DNA from 3 places in the Rhodobacter sp. 4.3.4 genome. Region 1 is predicted to be linked to each of the others. Evidence: riboswitches for the same ligand, from Rfam matches in the RefSeq annotation. Region 1 holds a riboswitch; each other region holds the start of a gene.
The links. Region 1 has a riboswitch for cobalamin ahead of nrdH (glutaredoxin-like protein NrdH). Riboswitches for the same ligand answer to the same signal wherever they lie in the genome.
Positions count from the first base shown of each region.

Region 2: it holds a riboswitch for cobalamin, as region 1 does, so the genes downstream of both, exbB (tonB-system energizer ExbB) here and nrdH (glutaredoxin-like protein NrdH) in region 1, are expected to answer to the same signal.
Region 3: it holds a riboswitch for cobalamin, as region 1 does, so the genes downstream of both, AC4PTB_RS07580 (energy-coupling factor ABC transporter permease) here and nrdH (glutaredoxin-like protein NrdH) in region 1, are expected to answer to the same signal.

Region 1 is NZ_CM178967.1:2,178,624-2,185,681, reverse strand. Features, by position in the region: gene nrdE (class 1b ribonucleoside-diphosphate reductase subunit alpha) at 1-1,746, opposite strand, end outside; gene nrdI (class Ib ribonucleoside-diphosphate reductase assembly flavoprotein NrdI) at 1,731-2,144, opposite strand; gene nrdH (glutaredoxin-like protein NrdH) at 2,148-2,369, opposite strand; cobalamin riboswitch at 2,455-2,643, opposite strand; gene cobN (cobaltochelatase subunit CobN) at 2,716-6,534, opposite strand; gene AC4PTB_RS10555 (magnesium chelatase ATPase subunit I) at 6,579-7,058, opposite strand, start outside.
Region 2 is NZ_CM178967.1:1,240,319-1,247,376, forward strand. Features, by position in the region: gene AC4PTB_RS05960 (peptidoglycan D,D-transpeptidase FtsI family protein) at 1-203, shown strand, start outside; gene AC4PTB_RS05965 (GTP-binding protein) at 372-1,583, shown strand; gene AC4PTB_RS05970 (DUF6525 family protein) at 1,580-1,831, shown strand; gene AC4PTB_RS05975 (energy transducer TonB family protein) at 1,815-2,627, opposite strand; gene exbD (TonB system transport protein ExbD) at 2,624-3,043, opposite strand; gene exbB (tonB-system energizer ExbB) at 3,043-3,831, opposite strand; cobalamin riboswitch at 4,193-4,388, opposite strand; gene AC4PTB_RS05990 (substrate-binding domain-containing protein) at 4,452-5,480, opposite strand; gene AC4PTB_RS05995 (ABC transporter substrate-binding protein) at 5,718-6,764, shown strand; gene AC4PTB_RS06000 (ATP-binding cassette domain-containing protein) at 6,843-7,058, shown strand, end outside.
Region 3 is NZ_CM178967.1:1,561,638-1,568,695, reverse strand. Features, by position in the region: gene tcuA (FAD-dependent tricarballylate dehydrogenase TcuA) at 1-2,354, opposite strand, end outside; gene AC4PTB_RS07595 (energy-coupling factor ABC transporter ATP-binding protein) at 2,395-3,237, opposite strand; gene cbiQ (cobalt ECF transporter T component CbiQ) at 3,234-3,968, opposite strand; gene AC4PTB_RS07585 (energy-coupling factor ABC transporter substrate-binding protein) at 3,965-4,276, opposite strand; gene AC4PTB_RS07580 (energy-coupling factor ABC transporter permease) at 4,276-4,944, opposite strand; cobalamin riboswitch at 5,011-5,233, opposite strand; gene cobF (precorrin-6A synthase (deacetylating)) at 5,267-6,034, opposite strand; gene cobA (uroporphyrinogen-III C-methyltransferase) at 6,036-6,761, opposite strand; gene cobM (precorrin-4 C(11)-methyltransferase) at 6,758-7,058, opposite strand, start outside.

The DNA.
Region 1 (7,058 bases):
GGTCGGGGGGACCGCCTGCAGATAGCGGTTGTAAAGCCCGTCGATGCGCACCGCCTCGCGCAGCGCCTCCCAGTCGGCGCGGCCGGGCAGCGGATGGTTGGCGAAAAGCGCCTGCACCCGCGGGCTTCGGGGCAGCCAGTCGCGGCTGGTATATTTCTCGAAAAAGGTGCCATCGGCATAGGATGAATCCTCGAAGCCGGCAAACCTCTGGCCGCGTTCGCGGGCCAGCGCGTTCGAGGCGCGCAGGCAATGATAGGCCACGGCGGCGAAATAGACCGAGGTGAATTCGATCGCTTCGGGGCTGCCATAGGGGATGCGCTCGCGCGCCAGGAACCCGTGCAGGTTCATCTGTCCGAGCCCGACCGCATGAGCGGCGTCATTGCCGCGCCGGATCGAGGGCACGGCCTCGATCGCCGACATCTCGCTGACCGCGGTGAGCGCGCGGATCGCCGTTTCCACCGTGGCGCCGAAGGATGCGCCATCCAGCGTCGCGGCGATGTTCAGGCTGCCCAGATTGCAGGAAATATCCATGCCGACATGGGCATAGCCAAGATCCTCGGTATAGGCGGAGGCTTCGTTGACCTGCAGGATTTCCGAGCAGAGGTTCGACATGTTGACCCGCCCGGCCACCGGATGGGCGCGGTTCACCGTGTCTTCGAACAGGATATAGGGATAGCCGCTCTCGAACTGGATTTCCGCCAGCGTCTGGAAGAACGCGCGCGCATTGATCTTGCGCTTGCGGATGCGCTTGTCGTCCACCAGTTCGGCATATTTCTCGGTGATCGAGATCTCCGAGAACGGCACGCCATGAACCCGCGCGATGTCATGCGGCGAAAAGAGATACATCTCCTCGTTGCGCTTGGCGAGCTCGAAGGTGATGTCGGGGATCACCACGCCAAGGCTGAGCGTCTTGATGCGGGTCTTCTCGTCGGCATTCTCGCGCTTGGTATCCAGAAAGCGCAGGATATCGGGATGATGGGCGTGCAGATAGACCGCCCCCGCGCCCTGACGCGCGCCGAGCTGATTGGCATAGGAAAAGGAATCCTCGAGCAGCTTCATCACGGGGATGACGCCCGAGGACTGGTTCTCGATCCCCTTGATCGGCGCGCCCGCCTCGCGCAGGTTGCTGAGCAAAAGCGCCACCCCGCCGCCGCGCTTGGAGAGCTGCAAGGCAGAGTTGATCGACCGGCCGATGCTCTCCATGTTGTCTTCGATGCGCAGAAGAAAGCACGAGATCAGCTCGCCCCGCTGCGCCTTGCCCGCGTTGAGGAAGGTGGGGGTGGCGGGCTGAAAGCGGCCCGAGATCATCTCTTCCATCAGCGCCAGCGCCAGCGCCTCGTCGCCGCGCGCAAGCGTCAGCGCCACCATCACCACGCGGTCCTCGAACCGCTCAAGATAGCGCTGCCCGTCGCGGGTCTTGAGCGTATAGGAGGTGTAGTATTTGAACGCGCCCAGAAAGGTCGGGAAACGGAACTTGTGCGCATAGGCCGTGTCCCAGATCCGGTGCAGGAAGTCCTTCGAATACCGGGACAGCACCGCAGGCTCGTAATAGCCTTCGTCGAGCAGATAGCCCAGCTTTTCGTCAAGGCTATGAAAGAACACGGTGTTCTGGTTCACATGCTGAAGGAAATAGGCGCGCGCGGCCATCCGGTCGGCCTCGAAGCGGATGCGTCCCTCGGCGTCGTAAAGGTTCAGCATCGCGTTCAGCGCGTGGTAATCGAGATCGGGTTTCACGGCGTCAAGCATTCGGTGCTCCAGAATTTTTCCAGCCCCGCGCGGGTGCGTTCGATATCGGTTGCGGTTCCGGCAAGCTCGAAACGATAAAGCACCGGGACGTTGCATTTGGCGGAAATGACATCTGCAGCATGGGCATAATAGGTGCCGAAGTTGCGATTGCCCGCGCCGATCACGCCGCGGATCAGGCCGCGACGCTGCGGATCGTTGAGAAAGCGGATCACCTGCGGCGCCACGCTGCCCCGGCCCTCCCCGTCGGCATAGGTCGGGGCGATCAGCACATAGGGCCGCTTCGGGTCGGGCATCGGCGCGCTGCGATCACGGGGGATGCGCCACGCGGGCAGGCCGAGCTTTTCGATGAAGCGTGCAGTATTGCCCGAGGCCGAAGAATAATAGACGAGCCCCGCCATGGATCAGGCCAGACGGCCGATCATGTCCGGGCGAAAACCCGCCCAGTGCAGATCGCCCGCCACCACCACCGGCGCCTGCCGATAGCCCATTTCCTGCACCCGCATGAGCGCGGCCGCATCCGCGGTGAGGTCGATCAGGTCATAGGCGATCCCCTGCGCGTCAAGGGCACGGGTGGTCGCCGTGCATTGCACGCAGGCCGGTTTCGAATAGACGACGATGCTCATGTCTGCCCTTTCGCATGTCGGAAGGCACGGGCAGAACCGGACGGGAAGACCCGCCCTGACCACAGCCCGCGAACCCTCCGTTCGTGGTGTCCTTGTGGCTGCGGCAGGTCTCCTGGCTCACGGGTCAACACCTCGCCGGCCTTCCCGGGGATCGCCCCAGTGGCATGATCGGTCTGGCTCGCCGCTTACAGTTGCGGGGGCAGCGTCGGCATTGCACCGACTTCCCTCTTAGCTTTCGACCGGAATCGAAAGAACCGAAGCAACATCATATTGCGGGCATTATGTGACGGCTGTCAATATATGGATTGACCGAATGTCGCAGGGCGCGGCCGCGGCGCGGGGGGCGCTAGTCCTGGGCCGTGCCCGTCGTCATCCCCGTCAGAAGGCAATCCTCGACCGAGCCTTCGACATCAAGCAGCAGCGCCTCCAGACTATCCTTGGCCGCACCGGGGTTCTCCCAAAGGCCGCGGGAAATCGCCTCGAGCAGCCGTTCGGCAATGTTTTGCAGCGCATAGGGATTGTGGCGCTTGAAAAACGCCTGCATCGCCGGATCGAAGGCATAGGTCTTTGCCAGCTCCTCATATTGCCAATCGTCCAGAATGCCGCTCGAGGCGTCCCAGTGATAGACGATGTCGACCAGCCGCGAGAGGTCGCCCGCGCCCTTGTAGCCGTGCCGCTTCATGCCCTCGATCCATTTCGGATTGAGCACGCGGGTGCGAAAGATGAAGCGCCCCTCCTCGTCGGTCGCGCGGATGCGGGGCTGCCGCGGGTCGTTGGAATCGCCGGTGTAGCTGCGGACATGTCGGCCGGTCACCGCCTTCACCGCCGCGTTCATGCCGCCCTGATAGGCGTTGAAATCGGTGCAGCTGAAGATGTCATATTCGCGCGTGCCCTCGTTCTTCACCGTCAGATCAAGCCCGGTCATGCGCTTGCGGAACATGTCCTGCCGTGCCTCGCCGTAGGTGCCCGCGCCATAGGCATAGCCGCCCCAGGACATGTACATCTCGCCCAGGTCGTCGGGGGTCTGCCACTTGCCGCTGTCGATCAGCTCGTCGACCCCGCTGCCATAGGTGCCCGGCTTGTCCGAATAGATGCGGAAGGCGGCACGCTTGTCGGCCTCTTCCGGCGTCAGGCCCGCGGCGATCAGCTCGGCCCGGTCGATGGCGACGTTATGGGCCAGCGGGTTGAGGTCGGCCGGTTCGTCCAGCGCCGCGACCATGCGCGCCGCCTGATCGAGGGTCTCCATCAGGTTGGGGAAGGCGTCGCGGAAAAAGCCCGAGGTGCGCACGGTCACGTCGATGCGCGGCCAGCTGCGGTCGGACTGCGCGATCACCTCAAGGCCGCGGACCCGGCCGCTGCGCGCATCCCAGACCGGGCGGACGCCCATCATGTAAAGGATCTGCGCCACGTCATCGCCGCGCGTGCTCATCGTCGGCATGCCCCACAGCACGATGCCGACCTGACGTGGCACCCGGCCCTCGTCGGCAAGGTAGCGCGCGACCAGCGCCTCGGCCTGCCGCACGCCGACCTCCCAGGCCTCGGGCGTCGGGATCTTGAAGGGATCGACGGAATAGAAATTGCGCCCCGTGGGCAGGATGTCGATGCGGCCGCGCGTCGGGCTGCCAGAGCCGCCGGGCGGCACGAAACCGCCCGCAAGACCGTGCAATGTGTTGTCGATCTCGTCGGTGATCAGGCGCAGCTTCGGGCGGACGCCGTCGCGCACGAAGCGCATCGCCTCGGCCACGCGCGGCGAACCGCCAAAGCGGCTTTCGACCTCGGCCGCGATCGCGGCATCCTCCCAGCCGGTCGCGTCGAGCGCGTCGAAGGCGGCGCGGCAATCGGTCAGGATCTGTGACAGCACCTGTCCCTTGGTCTTGCCCAGCGCCGCCACCAGATCGCCCGGATGATCGCGCAGATCCTCGCCGTCAAAGCCGCGTGCGGCGGCCACTGCATCCCACAGCGATCCCGCATCGCCGTTCGGAAGCCGCGTCAGATGCACCATGGTTTCGTTGAACCGCCCGGCCGGCGGCACCTGCCCCAGGATGTGCAGCCCGTCGTTGATGCTGGTCACATCGACCGTCTCGATATAGCCGTGCAGCTTGTTCATGTAGGCGACCGGATCGGCCTCGGCCGCATCGCGCGTCATGCCGATATCGGCGTCCAGATGCGCCTGCGCGGTCAGCCCCCAGAGCTTGTCGACAATCACCGCAACCTTGCCCGGATCTTCCTGCCGGGCATGATAGGCCGCTTCGAGAAGATCCTCGATCTGCTGGAAGGTCTCGGTCTTTCCGGCGTTGGTCTGCGGCGGGATCATGTGGTCGAGGATCACGCAATAGGACCGCCGCTTTGCCTGCGTGCCCTCGCCCGGGTTGTTGATGATATAGGGGTAAAGATGGGGAATGTCGGAGATGGCTGCGTCCGGGTAGCATTCGCGCGACAGGCCAAGGCTTTTGCCGGGCAGCCATTCCAGCGTGCCATGGGTGCCGACATGGATCACCGCATGGGCGCCGAACTCCTCGCGCAGCCAGCGGTAATAGCCCAGGTAATGGTGCGTGGCGGGCAGATAGGGATCGTGGATCTGCTGGCCGTCGGGCTGCAGCGTCGGCTGGTCTTCCTCCTCCATCCGGGCGCGCGGCGGCTGCACGCCCAGAAAGACGTTGCCGTTCACGATGCCCCCGACCAGAAGCTTGCCGTCATGGTGGAAGGTGACGCCGGGGCAGGGGCCCCATTTCGTGTCCATCTCGGCCTGCATCTTCGGTCCGCGCTCGGCATGCCAGCGGGCGGCGGTGGCATCCGCGATCCCGCCAACGGCCCGCGCCGCCATCTGTTTCGGCGTGAGGTAGCGCCGGTCGCTGGTCAGACGGTCGAGCATCTCGAAGGCCATGGCCTCGCCGCTGTCGAAGCTGCGGTCGATGCGGTATCCCTCCTGCGCCATGCGCTCCAGCAGGATCTTGATGCTTTCGAAGGAATCAAGGCCCGAGGCGCAGCCAAGCCGGTCGTTGCGCGGCGGATACTGATGGAAGATGATCGCCACCTTGCGCTCGGCCGGGGGCGTGCGGCGCAACCGCGCCCACATCATTGCCCATCGCACCACATGGGCGCAACGCTCGGGAACCGGCGTGCGCAGCATCAGACGGGCGCCGGTGGCGGGGTCGATGCCGGTTTCGTCGCGGGTGCCGACGACGGTGCCGATGATCACGCCGTCGAATTCGGGCTGCGCCACGCTGGTCGAGACATCCATCGGCGACACCGCCTGCAGCGTGTCCTCCCAGTCGGCCCGCGGGCTGTAGGTCTGGATCAGCTGCAGCACCGGCACGTCAAGCCCCGGCAGGACGGTCTCGGAGCCGGGGCCGCCCACGGCCAGCGAAAAGCTTTGCGGCGACAACAGCACCTCGATCAGCGTCTGTCCGTCCTTGCGAAAGAAGGTCTCGGCCACCTCTGCCACCGACATGTTGCCAAGGTCGGCATCGCGGAAGCGGTTGTGAAAGACCGCAAGCGGCACGCCGCCCTGCGCCTCGATCTCGGCGATCAGCGCGTCGAAGACGGCCAGATCGCCGTTGACCCAGGAATAGTTGGCAAACCACATCCCGATCACCGGCGCCCCCGGGGCCGCGCGCGCCCGCGCCCAGTCCAGATAGCCGTCGCGGTCGCGCAGCCCGCCCGTCCATTGCGGGTGATGGATGCCCTCGATCGGCAGGGTCTCGGGCGGCGGCGGCGCGGGAAGTTCCGCCCCGGTCTGCCGCGCGACCGTCAACAGCAGCCCGCGCAGATTGGCCGCGCCGCCGCGCGACAGGTAATCCGAGCGCAGCGCATGGGCGTCAGAGCCGACATCCGTGCCAAGCCTGCGCGCCATGTCGACCTCGTCGGGCGACATCGCGCCCGCCTGCACATGGATCAGCCGCCCCGCCGCCGCCGCCGCCAGCCGGTCGGCACCGGGGATCGACTCGGGGCCGCCATGCGGCAGCAGGATCAGCGCATCCGCGCCCCGCACCAGATCCGCGATCGCGGCGATCCGCTTCTCGTCGAAAAGATCGCTCGAGGCGCGGGCGATCACCTTGATCTGCGCCGCCTCCGCAGGCGCAAGGTCCGCGACCGCGCGGGCGAGGATCGGCAAGGAACCGGAGGTGGCATCGATGATCACGATGGTGCGGGGGGAAGCAGGCACGGGATTTCCCTTCGATGGCGGGCAGGATCGGCTGGAACGGCGGCTCAGGACGACAGATCGGCGGTCGGTCGGCCCATGATCTCTTCGAACGGACGGCGCCGCATGCGATGCGCCAGCGCAAGCTTTGCCGCGTCGTCAAGATCGGCCGGCGTCACCGCGTCGCGCCCGGCCCATGCCGCCAGCGCCTTCGCCGCCTTGAGCATCACGATATCGCTGCGATGGCCATCGACGCCCATTTTCAGCGACCGCTCGGCGATCTCGAACAACAGCGCCTCCGAAACCGTCACCTGCGGACAGCGGGCAATGGCCACCGCGATCGCCGCCCGCAAGGCCTCGGTCTCTTCGCCCCAGCGCGCCACGAAGGCGGCCGGGTCCTGTTCGAAGGCGGCCCGGCGCTTGACCACTTCGACGCGCTGCCCGGGGTTTTTCAGCCCCTCGACCTGAACGCACAGGCCGAAACGGTCCAGAAGCTGGGGCCGCAATTCGCCCTCTTCGGGGTTCATCGTGCCGACAAGGGTGAACCG
Region 2 (7,058 bases), 940 kb from region 1:
CGAAATATGTGCTGGTGCTGACGCTTGACGAGCCCTCGTCCTTTGCCGCGAACCAGACCCGGCGCACGGCGGGCTGGACCGCCGTGCCGGTCGCGGCCGAGGTGATCCGCCGCATCGCGCCGATCCTTGGCCTGCGCCCGGCCGACAGCGTGCCCGATGTGCTGGACGGGATCCAGCTGGTGAAGGCCGCGAAGGGGCATTGAGGGCGGAGCGGGGCGCTGCCCCGCACCCCGGCGTATTTGCACCAGGAAAAACACCGCAGAGAACAAAGGGCCGGGGCGCAAGCTCCGGCCCTTTGCTTTGGCGGGCTTGCGGGGCGGGGCGTCCCGAGGTATTTGGGTTATAATATAACGTAACTCAGATGGACGGCCATGACCCTTTCCCCCACTGATCCCCGCCTTCCGGTCACCGTGCTTTCGGGCTTTCTGGGCGCGGGCAAGACCACGCTTTTGAACCATGTGCTGAACAACCGCGCCGGGCGTCGCGTCGCGGTGATCGTCAACGACATGTCCGAGGTGAACATCGACGCCGATCTGATCCGCGAGGGCACCGAATTGAACCGCGCCGAAGAGGCGCTGGTGGAAATGACCAACGGCTGCATCTGCTGCACGCTGCGCGATGATCTGCTCAAGGGCGTGCGGGCCCTGGCCGAGGCGGGGCGGTTCGATTACCTGCTGATCGAGGGGACGGGGGTGGCCGAGCCCTTGCCCGTCGCCACCACTTTCGATTTCCGCGACGAGCGGGGCGAGAGCCTGTCCGACATCGCGCGGCTTGACTGCATGGTGACGGTGGTCGACACGATCAACCTGACGAAGGACTTCGCCTCGAGCGATTTTCTGGCCGATCGCGGCGAGACGGCGGGGGCGGAGGACAGCCGGACGCTGGTGACCCTGCTGACCGAGCAGATCGAATTCGCCGATGTGGTGGTGCTGAACAAGGTGACGGATGCCGGGCCGGAAAAGCTGCGCGTCGCGCGGCAGATCGTCAAGGCGCTGAACCCCGATGCGCGGCTGATCGAGACCGATTTCGGCCAGGTTCCGGCCGAGGCGATCTTTGACACCGGGCTGTTCGATTTCGCCCGCGCCGCCGAGCATCCGCTTTGGGCGAAAGAGCTTTACGGTTTCGCCAACCACACCCCCGAGACCGAGGAATACGGGATTTCAAGCTTCGTCTACCACGCCCGCGCGCCCTTTGATTCGGGCAAGATCGAGGCGGCTCTGGGCGGCGCGCTTCCCGGCGTGATCCGCGCCAAGGGGCATTTCTGGCTGGCGACGCGGCCCGATTGGGCGGTCGAATTCAGCCTGGCGGGGGCCTCGGCCAATGTCACGCCGCTGGGGCGCTGGTGGGCCTCGGTCCCGCCCGAGCGGCTGCCGAGCCACCCCGATGCGCAGCGCGAGATTGCGCGGCACTGGGCCGAGCCCTGGGGCGACCGGCGTCAGGAGATCGTCTTCATCGGCGTCGATCTGGACCGCGAGGCGATCTGCGCGCGGCTGAATGCGGCGCTGGTTCCGGCCGCGGATTTCACCCCCGAGGTCTGGGCCGATCTGCCCGATCCTTTCCCGCGCTGGGGGCAGGGGGCATGAGGCGCAACCTGACGACACCGCTGCGCCGCCGGTTGCGGGCCGATCCGATGGCGGCCTTCGACCGGCTGCCCGCGCCCGCACGGGCCTGGGCGCATCAGGCGGTGCTGCCCTGGTCGGCGGCCTCGGTGGCGCGGATCTGGGCGCGGGCGCTGGCAGAGACCGGCTCGCCGCAGGCGGCGCTTGACCGGCTGCATCTGGCCGAGGCGCGGACGCTGGCGCGCGAGCCGTCGCTCAGCGCGAAAACTTGACGGAAATGGAAAAGGCGTAGCTCGGCTTTGCCAGCTCTGCCGGGGCGGCGGGGAAACGCCCCGCCTTCTGCACCGCCGCCAGCGCCGCCGCATCGAGCGCCGGATGGCCCGAGGAGCGGTTCACCGCGGCCGAAATCAGCGCGCCGTCGCGGCCGACCCGCAGCGCCAGCCCGACCGAGCCCGAAGCCCGTCCCGCCGCGGCGGGATAGCTCTTGCGCCGCTCGATCCGGGTGCGGATCGTCGCGCCCCATTTCGCAAGCTGGCTTTTCACCGTGCCCGCCGCGACCGTCGCCTGCGCATCCGTCCCGCCCGTGCCCGCCTGCGCGCCTGCGCCCGATCCCGCCGCGCGCGCGGCGGCGCGGCTTTCGCTTTGCGCGGGCGCGGGTTTTGCCTGTTTCGGCTTTTCCGCCCGCCGCTCGGGTTTCGGTTTTGGCGGCGGCGGTTTCGGCTTGTCTTCCGCGACTTTCGGCGGCGTGATCTTCGGCAGCTCGGGCGGCAAAAGCACCGGATCGGGCAGCCGGACTTCGGGAATGTCGATCACCGGCGCGGTCAGCGGCAATGTCATCGCCGGCTCGGGCAGCTGGATCTGCGGCGTCAGATCGACGAAGGTCGCGGCGATCGCCTCGAGCGTGTCGAGATCCTCGCCGCCCGCCCCCGCCGCCACCAGCGCCGCGGGCGCGGCCTCGGTCTGCGACAGCACGGAAACCGCGACCGCATGCAGCGCCAGCGAGAGCGCCAGCCCCCACAAAAGCGCCCGGCCCGGCGCCTCGGGCGGATCGGCAAGCGCCAGGCTCATGGCGCGGCCTCCTCCAGACCGACAAGGCCGATCTTCAGATAGCCGCCCGCGCGCAGCTGGTTCAAAAGCCCCATCATCTCGCCGTAAGGCACGGATTTGTCAGCCGAAACGAAGATCCGCGTGTCCAGCTTGCCCGCCGTCGCCTCGGCCAGCCTTGCGGGCAGATCGGTGGCGCTGACCGGATCGCGGCCCAGCATCAGCCCCTTTTCCGCGTTCAGGCTCAGCACAACCGGGTCCGCCGGGCGCGGCTGCGGCTGCCCCGAGGCGACGGGCAGATCGACCGGCACATCAACGGTCGAGAGCGGCGCCGCCACCATGAAGATGATCAGCAGCACCAGCATCACATCGATGAAGGGGGTGATGTTGATCTGCGCCTCGGGGGCGAGGTCGTCGCCGTCGGAGAGCCGGACCGCCATTATTCCGCCACCAGATGCAGGGGGGTGACGCTGGCGGGCGCCCGCCGCGCCCGGTCCAGATCGCGCGAGAGCGTGCGTTCGACCAGCGCCGCCGCATCGGTCAGCGCGGCGCGGTAGCCGCCGACGGCGCGGGTCAGGTGGTTGTAAAGCAGCACGGCGGGGATCGCCGCGACCAGGCCAAGCGCGGTGGCCATCAGCGCCTCGGCGATGCCCGGCGCGACGACGGCAAGGCTGGAAGACCCGCTTTCCGCGATGCCGACAAAGGCGTTCATGATCCCCCAGACGGTGCCGAACAGCCCGACGAAGGGCGCGGTCGAGCCGATCGACCCCACCGCCGTCACCCCCGATTGCATCGCCCGCGCCGCCCCGGCCTCGATCCGGGCCAGATCGATCGCGACACGCTCCTTGATGCCGCCATCGGGCAGCCCTTCGGAGGCGCGGATTTCCGCGCTTGCCGCCGCCTGCATCCGCGCCAGAATCCCGCCGCTGAGCGTCGCGCCCAGCGTGCCGCGCGCCGCCAGCGCCCGGTAATCGCGCGAAAGACGGCGGCGCGACAGCGTCAGCTGCACCAGCTTGCCCGCCCAGATCGCCCAGGCCAGCACCGAGGCCGCAAGCAGCCCCAGCATCACGCCCTGCACCAGAATATCGGCATGGGCGAACATCGCCAGCGGGGTCAGCGCCTCGGCGGCGGCGGCGGCGCGCAGGGACTCGGCCAGCGAGGAAAGCCCGACACGGTCGAGAAACAGGATCAGCGCGTCATTGGCAGGCGCGGGCATGACGGGATGCATGACTGGGTTCATGTCGGGGGGCATGGCAGACCTCGGGGACGTTCAGGGCGGGACAGGAGCGGCTGGCGGAGGGCTGGCTTTGTCCCCTCCTGCGCTTGCTGAGTGAAATTGTCAAGTAATGGGCGGCCGCAAGGGCCGGGCCATCTCCGGCTTTGCCCCGGCGCGGCGGGTCGCAGGCGGGGGCGGGGCGGCGACGGGCTGGACGGCAAAGAAAGGCGCAGGACGAAAGCGGCATCGGCGAACCTTGGTCGGCCGGGCGAAACCGCCCGGAAGGTGGGATGTCGCGGAAGGCCGGGGCTTTCCGCGGACGGCGGGCCACCTCTGCGGAACGGGCCGCTTCCGCGGCGCCCCTCGCGCCCCGGAAAGGGTGAGTGTCCAAGCAGGTCTCCTGGCTCGCGGGTCTTGGCTTCGCCGGCCTTCCCGGGCAGCGCCCAGTGGCATGTCGACGTTGCTCGCCGCTCACAGTTGCGGGGGCAGCCGCGGTCTGGGCGCAAGCGCCGTTCCGCGTTCCCTTTCAATCCGGCCCGCGGGCCGGAACTTGGACGGCGTCAGCCAAATCCAATTCGCCCGCCGCGTCAAGCCGGAACTGCGGCTTGCGGTTGTGGGCGCTGCGCTGCGGCTCAGCCGCGGGGAAGGGGGGGCGTGCGCAGGATGCAGGGGATGCGGAAATGCGCGGGGCTGGTCGGGCCGCCCTCGATCAGCGCGAAGACCTTGGCAATCATCCCGTCCACGTCCTGCTCGATCATGCCAACATTGTCAGGCAGTTGCGCGGCGAAAGCGTCATAGTCGAAACAGCCGTAACGCATCCGCCCGGCATGATCGGGCACGGCGCGGTTGAGCCAGCCCACCACCCCTTCAAGGCTGATCGTCGAGTTCACGAACAGCCCCGGCGGCAGCGCCCCCGCCCGCGCGTCGAGCGCCCGCTCGGCCTTGTCGGGCGAATAGCCGCAGGCCAGGATCGCCTCTTCGGGCAGGGGGATGGCGCGTTCGGCATGGGCGGCGCGAAAGCCGCCGATCCGCTCGGCGGTGTTGTGATCGCCCGCCCGCCCGCCGATGAAGAGAAGCGGCCCGGCATAGCCCAGATCGTCGCGGCAGCGGTCGAGGATCAGATGCGTCAGCGTCTTCGCCCCGGCAAAGTTGTCCGAGGTGACCGAGGCCGCCTTCGATCCCGGCAGATCGAGGTTGACCACCCGCACCCCGGCCGCGGCGCACAGATCGGCGATCCGGTCCGGGTCGGTCGCCCCATTCGCCACCAGACAATCGACCTGATAGGACAAAAGCGCCCGCGCCGCCTCGAATTCCAGCGCCGGGTCGCGCTGCGTGCAGGTCATCACCGGAAACATCCCATGCGCGCGGGCCACTGCCTCGAAGCGCTCGGCCATGGCGCCGAAATAGCGGTTGTCATATTTCGGCACGATCATGCCGACGATGTTCGAACGCTCCCGCCGCAGCAGGCTGGCCTGATAATTCACCGCATAGCCCAGCTCGCCCGCCAGCGCGGTGATCCGCTCCGCCAGCTTTTCGCTGATCCGCCGCTTCTTCCACGAGCCGTTCAGCACCGCGCTGACCGCGCTGGGCGAGGTCCCCGCCCGTTCGGCCAGGTCATAGATCGTCGGGCGCTTGCGGCCGGGGCCAGAGGTGTCGGTCATGCTTTTCCGTCGGTTGTCATCTTCGATCTTGACGTGAATCGAAACCGGATGCAATTCTGCTTCATCGATTGAGCAAGCTTGCGCAACCGATGCAGCATAAGGGCGGAGGCGTGGAGGCGGCGCAACCGGGGCGTGTCGGCGTGGCTGGACGGGGTTTGCAGGCCCGGTCGGGCGGCGGCGGAACCCGGGCCAAGACCGGGCCGGGGCCTTGCGGATCATCCAGAGGAGGAGACCAGGATGAACAAGACGATTTCGCTGGCGGGGGCTTCGGTTCTTGTCGCAGCTTTCCTTGGCGCCGCGGCCAGCGCGCAGGAAGCGGCCACGGTGGCCTTCCTGATGCCCGACCAGGCTTCGACCCGTTACGAGCAGCACGATTTCCCCGGCTTCAAGGCGGCGATGGACAAGCTTTGCGCCGATTGCACGGTGATCTATCAGAACGCCAATGCCGATGTGGCGCTGCAACAGCAGCAGTTCAACTCGGTGATCGCGCAGGGGGCCAAGGTGATCGTGCTCGATCCGGTCGACAGCGCCGCCGCCGCGGGTCTGGTCGAGATCGCGCAGTCGCAGGGCGTCAAGGTCATCGCCTATGACCGTCCGATCCCGGCGAAACCGGCCGATTACTATGTCTCCTTCGACAATGAGGGCATCGGCTATGCGATCGCGAAATCGCTGGTCGAGCATATGAAGGCCTCGGGCGTGCCCGATGGCGCGGGGGTGCTGGAGATCAACGGCTCGCCCACCGATGCGGCGGCCGGTTTGATCCGCGACGGTATCCACCGCGCGCTGGAGGAATCGCCCTATACCAAGCTTTCCGAATTCGACACGCCGGACTGGGCGCCGCCGAAGGCGCAGGAATGGACCGCCGGGCAGATCACCCGGTTCGGCGATCAGATCAAGGGCATCGTCGCAGCCAATGACGGCACCGGCGGCGGCGCGATTGCGGCGCTGAAGGCGGCGGGCGTCGATCCGATGCCGCCGGTCACCGGCAACGACGCCACCATCGCGGCGCTGCAGCTGATCATCGCGGGCGATCAATACAACACGATCTCGAAACCCTCGGAAATCGTTGCCGAAGCTGCCGCGAATGTCGCCGTGACCTTCCTCAAGGGCGAAACGCCCGCGCCGAAGACCACGCTTTACGACACGCCTTCGGAGCTGTTCGTTCCGGCCGTGGTGACGCGCGAAAACATCAAGGCCGAGATCTTCGACAAGGGTATCCAGACCGCCGCCGAGATCTGCACCGGCGATTATGCCGAGGGCTGCAAGGCGCTGGGCATCGAGTAAGATCCGGGCATCACGCAAGGTTTGACCGACGGGCGCAGGCGGGTGACTGCCTGCGCCGCACTGGGGAGGAGAGGCCGGATGGCTGTGAATGACGCTTCGCTTGCGCCCGCGCGCGAGCCGGTCCTGCGCCTGCGCGGGATCACCAAGACCTTCGGCGCGGTCTCCGCGCTGAGCGACATCGACCTGGACGTGCATGCGGGCGAGGTGGTGGCGCTGGTGGGCGACAATGGCGCGGGCAAAAGCACGCTGATCAAGATCCTGGCGGGGGTGTTCCAGCCCACATCGGGCACGATC
Region 3 (7,058 bases), 620 kb from region 1:
GAGAGCTTGCCAAAGGGCAGGCACAGCGCCGCCCCCGCCACCGTGCCCAGATGCAGCGCCAGCAACAGCCCCATCGCCGGGCTGTCGCGCAGCGCCAGAAGCGCCAGCCCCGTCCCCGCAAGCGTCGCCAGTTGCAGGCGAAGGAAGCGGTCGGACCGCGCCATCGCGGGGGTCTTCAGCGGATCGGGGCGCAGCCACATCAGCGCCAGCCCCGCCAGCATCGCAACGCCGCCAGATGTTCCGAAGATCACCGGCGCGCTGAGCCAGGGATAGGGCGCAGGCTGGCCCAGCTTGTGCAGCACGAACCCGGCGAGCGTGGCCAGAAAGGTCAGCCCGAAGCCGCCCGCCAGCAGATGATGCGCAACCCGGCGCAGCCGCCCGGCGGGGCCGTGGCGATCTTCGCAATCGCCAAGGTTGCGCAGGCTCAGCGCCGCGATCAGCCCCTCGCGCAAGGCACGCCCGTCAACCGGCACCGGCCCGCGCCCGGCCCGCCAGAACAGCGCCAGCCGCAACAGCAGCACAAGCGCGGCAAATCCCATCACCGCCGCCGTCGCCCCCGCCATCACCGGATGCGGGATCAGCGCGTAAAAGGCGCCGGGGCCGGTGTGGCTGGAAAAGACCCGCTCGAGCGGTTGCAGGATCAGCAGCAAAAGCGGCGGCAGAACGCAGCCAAGCGCAAAGACGGCTTTCGCAAGGCCCAACGGCTCGCGGTAGTCGGCACGGCGCAGGGCAGAGAGCGTCGCGGGCAGGTTGACCGCAAAGGCATGCGGGGCGGCATATTGGCAATCATGCAGGCAGGACCGGCAATCGTGGCACAGATGCGCCAGATGGCGCAGATCGCCCCGGGTCAGATCGGGGCGGCCCTGCGCGGCGGGAAAGACGGCGCAAAGCCCGGTGCAAAAGCCGCAACTGTTGCACAGGTTGAGCGCCCGTTTCGCCTCGGCAAAGGGGTCGGTCCCGGGCGCGGGCGGGACGGAGATTGGCGGGCGCGGCTGCGGCCGCGAACGGACCTTTGGCGCAAGCTTGGCCGCCGCGCGCCCGGCGATGCGGCCGAAGACGGCGGCGATGGTCAGCCCCGCGCCCGACAGATAACCCTGCCCCAGGATCGCCCCGCAAATATTTGTTCCGGCTGCGAAAAGTCGCGGCGCGACGGCGGTGGCCAGGCGCACCCGGGCGGTGGCGTCCACCACCAGCCCGTAGCGGGTGAAGCCGATGCCGGGGATCATCGGCAGCGCGTGGAAGGGCGCGACCAGCGGCGCCATCTCGCCCGTGCGCGGCGGATCGAGCGGGCGGTTCAGCGTCTGCGCCAGCCCCGAAGGGTCGATGCCGCACAGCGCCGCCAAAGCCTCGGGGGTTTCGGCGCAAAGCGGCGGATAGGCCATCGGCGGCAGCTTGCCCGCCGCCTCGGCGCCCAGAATGATCCAGGCGCGCGGATCGGGACGGGCAAGCAGCTTGCGCGCCCAGACCGAATGCCGCTCGGGGCCTCTGACCGCGCCTTCATCGGCGAAGCGGCGGCCATCGGCGCCGACGACGATCCCGTGCTGCATCCCGTCCACCCGGCTGACGATGCCCGCATCGTGGAAGGGCGCGCGCGGATCGACGGCGACGACATGGCCATCGCCGGGCAATCCCGCCACTGAGGCGCCTTGCGCAAGCGCCTGCAACAGCGGGCCGCCCAGCTGTTCGGGCGTGCCGCGGTTGGCGATGTGATCGGCGCGGGCGCCATGCGTCTGCGCCAGCCAGGCGCGGTTCGCCCCGATGCCGCCCGAGGCCAGAACCAGCGCCTGCGCGGTGATCCGATGCGGGCCGATCGCGACACTCAGCGGGCCGTCATGCGCCGGATCGAGGGCCTCGGGCGGCAGCTGATCCAGCGCGATCCCGGCGCGGATCTCGACGCCCAGGCGCCGCGCCCGGGCCAGAAGCGCATTCGTCAAGGCCTGCCCGCCGCCGCGCAAAAACACCGTGCGGCGAGAATAGGGCAGATTGCCCTCGGCCCAGGGTTCCAGCCGCACGCCCTGCGCCAAAAGCCAGTCCGCCAGATCGCGCGAGCCTTCGGCCAGCACCTTGGCCAAAGCGGGATCACCCGCGCCGACACGCAGCAGATCGCGCTCGAACTCCTCGGCCGGGTAGCTGTCGCGCTGAAACGGCGTCTCGGTGTCCGAGGCGATGCGGATGTTGCGCCCGTGCCTTGCATTGCCGCCCAGCCTTTCGGGCGGCGCGGCATCCAGAACCAGCACCGAAGCGCCCGCCCGCGCCGCCTCGATCGCGGCGCAAAGCCCGGCCAGCCCCGCACCGATGACAAGGACACCGACCGAGGCGGGCAAGGGGGGCTGGGGGGCGGGCGTCTGATCCATGACAGCAGGGTAACGCAAGGCGCGGGCCAGGAAAACCGGGCTAACGCCGGGTCCAGCCCGCCATCTGCGCCGCAAGATCGTCGCGCGTCTTCGGCAGCGCCGCCTCGGGGGCGAGAAGGCCGTGATCGCGCGCCATCAGCGCAAGGTCGATCACCAGAGGCGGACGCAGCCCCACCTGTGCCAGCGTCGCGCGGTCGGAAAGCACGGCCTCGGCCGCCCCCTCGGCCAGAACGCGACCGGCGCGGAAGAGCGCCACCCGGTCGGCCAAAGCGGCGGCCAGTTCGACATCATGGGTGGAAAAGACCAGCGTCATGCCCGCGGCGCGCAGCCCGCGCAGCAGGGTCAGAAGCTGCTCGGTCCCCGCCAGATCAAGCCCGGCGGTGGGTTCATCGAGCAACAGCACCTCGGGGCGCATCGCCACCGCGCCCGCAATCGCCACCCGCCGCTTCTGCCCGCCCGAAAGCATGTGGGTCGGCCGGTCGCGCAGATCGGAAATCGACAGCGCCGCAAGCGCTTCTTCAACCCGGGCGCGGGCCTCGGCTTCGGACAGACCCATGTTCAGCGGCCCGAAAGAGACATCCTCGAAAACCGTCGCGGCAAACAGCTGGTCATCGGCATCCTGCAGCACCAGACCGACGCGGCGGCGCCAGTCGGTCAGATCCTTGCGCGAATGGCCGGTGGCGGTGCCGCCCAGCAGAACCCGGCCCGATTGCGGGCGCAACGTGCCGTTCAGATGCAAAAGCAGCGTCGATTTCCCGGCGCCATTCGGGCCAAGGATGGCCAGGCTTTCGCCCTGCGGCACGGCAAGCGACAGATCATCAAGCGCTTTCACGCCGCCCGGGAAAACGTAGGTCAGGGCCTCGGCGGCCAGGATCGGGGTCACAGCAACACTCCGGCCGCAAGGATCGCGGCTTGCAGGGTCAGGATCAGGCCGAGCACAAGGGGCGAGGCCGCGGGCCGGGTGGAGAGGACGCGCATCTCGCCCTGCCAGTTGCGCGCGCCAAGCCCGGTTTCCAGACGCCGGGCGCGGGCCAGCGCGCGCGGCAAAAGCGCCGCGATCACCTGCGCACTCGACCGCAGCCAGCGCCGCCGGGTGGCATGGCCGAGGCGGGCGCGCTGCGCGGTGGTCATCGCCGCGGCTTCCTCGGCCAGAATGAAAACAAAGCGATAGGTCAAAAGCGCGATCTCGATGAGTTCTGCCGGCACGCGCCAGCGACGCAGACCGGAGAGCAGATCGGCGGCGGGCGTGGTGGTGGCCAGGAAAAGAAGGCAGCAGGTCGCGGCCGTGGCGCGCATCACCAGGGCGGCGGCCTTGGCCGGGCCGTCCGGGGCAAGCGCGATGCCCTCCGGTCCGATCTGGAGCAGAAGCACCGCCGCCCCGGTGGTCAGAAACCCCAGCGGCAGCACTGCGACCGAGGCCCAGAAGCGCAAAGGCACCCGGGCGCCCAGAAAGGTGAAGGCCAGGATCGCGCCCGTGACCAGAACCGCCCCGGGAAAGGGCGGCACGGTCACGGCCAAAGCCAGAAACCCAAGACCGATCAGGCTTTTCTCGGCCAGCGGGCGGTTGCGCCAGCGGCCTTGCGCGGCGACCCGATCGATCGAGGCGAGGCTCATTCTGCGGGGACGGACCGGGCGGCGGGGGCGTTTTCCTCGCGGGCCTTGGTGGCGCCCTGACGGCGCCCGATCACCAGCCCCACGACAAAGGCGCCAAGCGCCGCCTGCAGCGCGAAGAACAGGCTTTCAACCTCGCCGCTCGGCGGCTCCCAAAGCGGATCGGCCCAGGGGGCAAAGCCCGGCACGGTCGCCTCGATCAGCTCGGCCGCCTGCCCGTCGGCGCCGCCGAATTCGCCGCCCATCAGAAGCGGCACCACCACCAGCGCCACGGTTCCGGCCAGCAGCCACAAAGTCCGTTTGCTGCTCATCAGCGTGCCTCCCCGGCCAGAATGCGCAATTTGTCCTTGTCATCGACCTTGCCCGCCAGGGCATCGACGACGATCACGGTCAGGAAGCCCTCGGCAATCGCCAGCGGGATCTGCGTCAGCGCGAAGACCGAGCCGAATTTCACCGCCGCGCCCATGAAGCCAGAGGCCGGATCGGGGTAAGCCAGCGCCAGCTGCAGCGAGGTGGTCACATAGGTCGCCAGATCGCCCAGGAACGCGGCCAGAAACACCGCCACCGCCATCGAGGCCCCGGCCTTGCCCGCCAGTTTATAGACGCCAAAGGCCACCCAGGGCCCGACGATTGCCATGGAAAAGGCGTTGGCGCCCAGCGTCGTCAGACCGCCATGGGCAAGCAGAAGCGCCTGAAACAGCAGCACGATCACCCCAAGCACCGCCATGACCGAGGGGCCGAAGACAACCGCGCCCAGCCCGGTGCCGGTCGGGTGCGAACACGAGCCGGTGACGGAGGGGATTTTCAGCGCCGAGAGCACGAAGGCAAAGGCCCCCGCGGCGGCAAGGGTCATCCGGGCCTCAGGACGCTCGGCGACGATCTTGCGGATCTTCACCGCGCCCGCGACGACGAAGGGGGCGGCGGCAAGGGACCAGCCAATGGCATGGGTGACGGGCAGATAGCCCTCCATGATATGCATGCGAACAACTCCACATCGAACGCGCCGCTTTCGGATTGACCGGAGACACCCCGCCCCGGGAAGGCTTGCGACGCCAGAGCGATGGCAGGTCTCCTGACTTGCGGTTCGATCAACTCGGGTCACCTTCCCGGCCAGTCTCCCCGGTGGATCGGGGGGGCCAGTGGCATTCGACCGTCGTCTCGCCGCTCACAGTTGCGGGGGCAGCCACGGATTAGGCCCCTGATGGGTAATCCTCACCGTGTTCCCTATTAATCCCGTCCAGTTGGGAACCATCGCCCGTTGGAGTAGCCCCGCGACGGGGCGAGGTCAAGGCCGGGAAGCGTCACGCCTTGGGCGCATTGCGACGCAGCAGGTAGATATCCATCACCCAGCCATGGCGGGCGCGCAGATCGGCCCGGGCCTGCAGGATCTGCGCCGTGACCTCGGCCAGCGGCCCTGAAATCAGCACCTCCTCGGGCATGGCCACACAGGCGCCCCAGAAGATCGTCAGCCCGTCGGGCGGCAGGCTCTGGAAGGAACACTCGCCATCGAGCATCGCAACGACCGTATCGGTGCCCGCGGGCCAGCCGTGGTCACGCAATTGCCGCCCCGTCGTGATCATCACCGGGGCGCCGATCTCGTTCAGGGGGATCGCATGGGCGGCACACAGCGCCTGGATCGCGGTGATGCCGGGGATGACCCTTGTGGTCAGATCAAGGCGGGATTTGAGGCGTTCCGCGATGCGCAAGGTGCTGTCGTAAAGCGAGGGATCGCCCCAGACCAGCAGCGCCACCCGACCGCCAAGCCCCGGAACATGCGCGGAGATCTCCGCCAGCCAGGCCTCGGCGATGGCATCGTGCCAGTCGTCCACGCCCTTGCGATAGGAAGGGTTCGACGCATCGCGCACGGGCAGCGCGAACTCGACCACTTTCGTTGCCGGGTTGGTCAGATGCGCGGCGCAGATCTGACGGCGCAGCCCGGCCAGATCGGATTTGTCCGCGCCCTTGAGCGGGATCAGGATCAGATCGGCGGCATTCATCGCATCGACCGCCTGCCCGGTGATGTGGCGCGGATTGCCGGTGCCAATGCCGATCAGGGAAAGCTCGATCATCTCAGGCCTCCGGCGCGTAAAGCGGACCATAAAGAATGAGCGCGGGCTTGTCGGAGCGTTCGGCGGCAAGGCGTGCCGCCAGCTCCGCGACGGTCGAACGGGTCACGCTTTGCTCGGGATGGCCCACGGCTTCCGCCAGCAGCGCGGGCGTGTCGGGGGCCAGCCCATGCGCGATCAGATCGGCAGCCAGCTTCGGGAAGGTGCGCTTGCCCATGAAAACCACGGTCGTCGCGCCCTTGTCGGCCAAAGCCGCCCAGTTCAGCCCCTCGGGCAGATCGCCCGTCACATCGGCGCCGGTGACGAATTGCACCCGCCGCGCGGTCAGACGGCGGGTCAGCGGCAGCCCGGCCGCGGCGGCGGCAGCGCAGGCCGAGGGCACGCCGGGGATGATCTCATAGGGGATGCCCGCGCCGGTCAGCGCGTCCAGCTCCTCCTCGAGCCGCCCGAAGAGCCCCGAATCCCCCGACTTCAGCCGCACCACCCGCAGACCGGTCAGCGCGTGATCGACGAGCAGCCGGTTCACATGATCCTGCTTCGGCGAGGGCCGCCCGGCCCGCTTGCCGACCGCGATGAGTTCGGCCCCCGGGCGCGCATGACCAAGGATCGGCCCGGCGGAAAGATCGTCAAACAGCACCACATCGGCTTTGGCCAGCCGGTCGGCGGCTTTCAGCGTCAACAGCTCGGGATCGCCGGGCCCCGAGGAAACGAAGGAGACAAAGCCGCTCATTCTGTGCCCTCCGGGAAGCGCGGATGGGTGCCCAAGGGGCGGTAGCGGCGGTCGTAATCGCCCGCGTAAAGGCGGCTTTCGTCGAAATCCTCGGTCGCAAGCGACCGGCCCACAAGGATCAGCGCCGTGCGCTCCAGCTCGGCGCCAAGGCTGGTCTGCAGCGTGGCCAGCGTCGCGCGCACCACCCGCTGATCGGGCCAGCTCGCGCGCCAGACGATGGCAACAGGGCAATCGGCGCCGTAATGCGGCACCAGCTTTTGCACAACCTCGTCAAGCACATGCACCGAGAGGTGAATG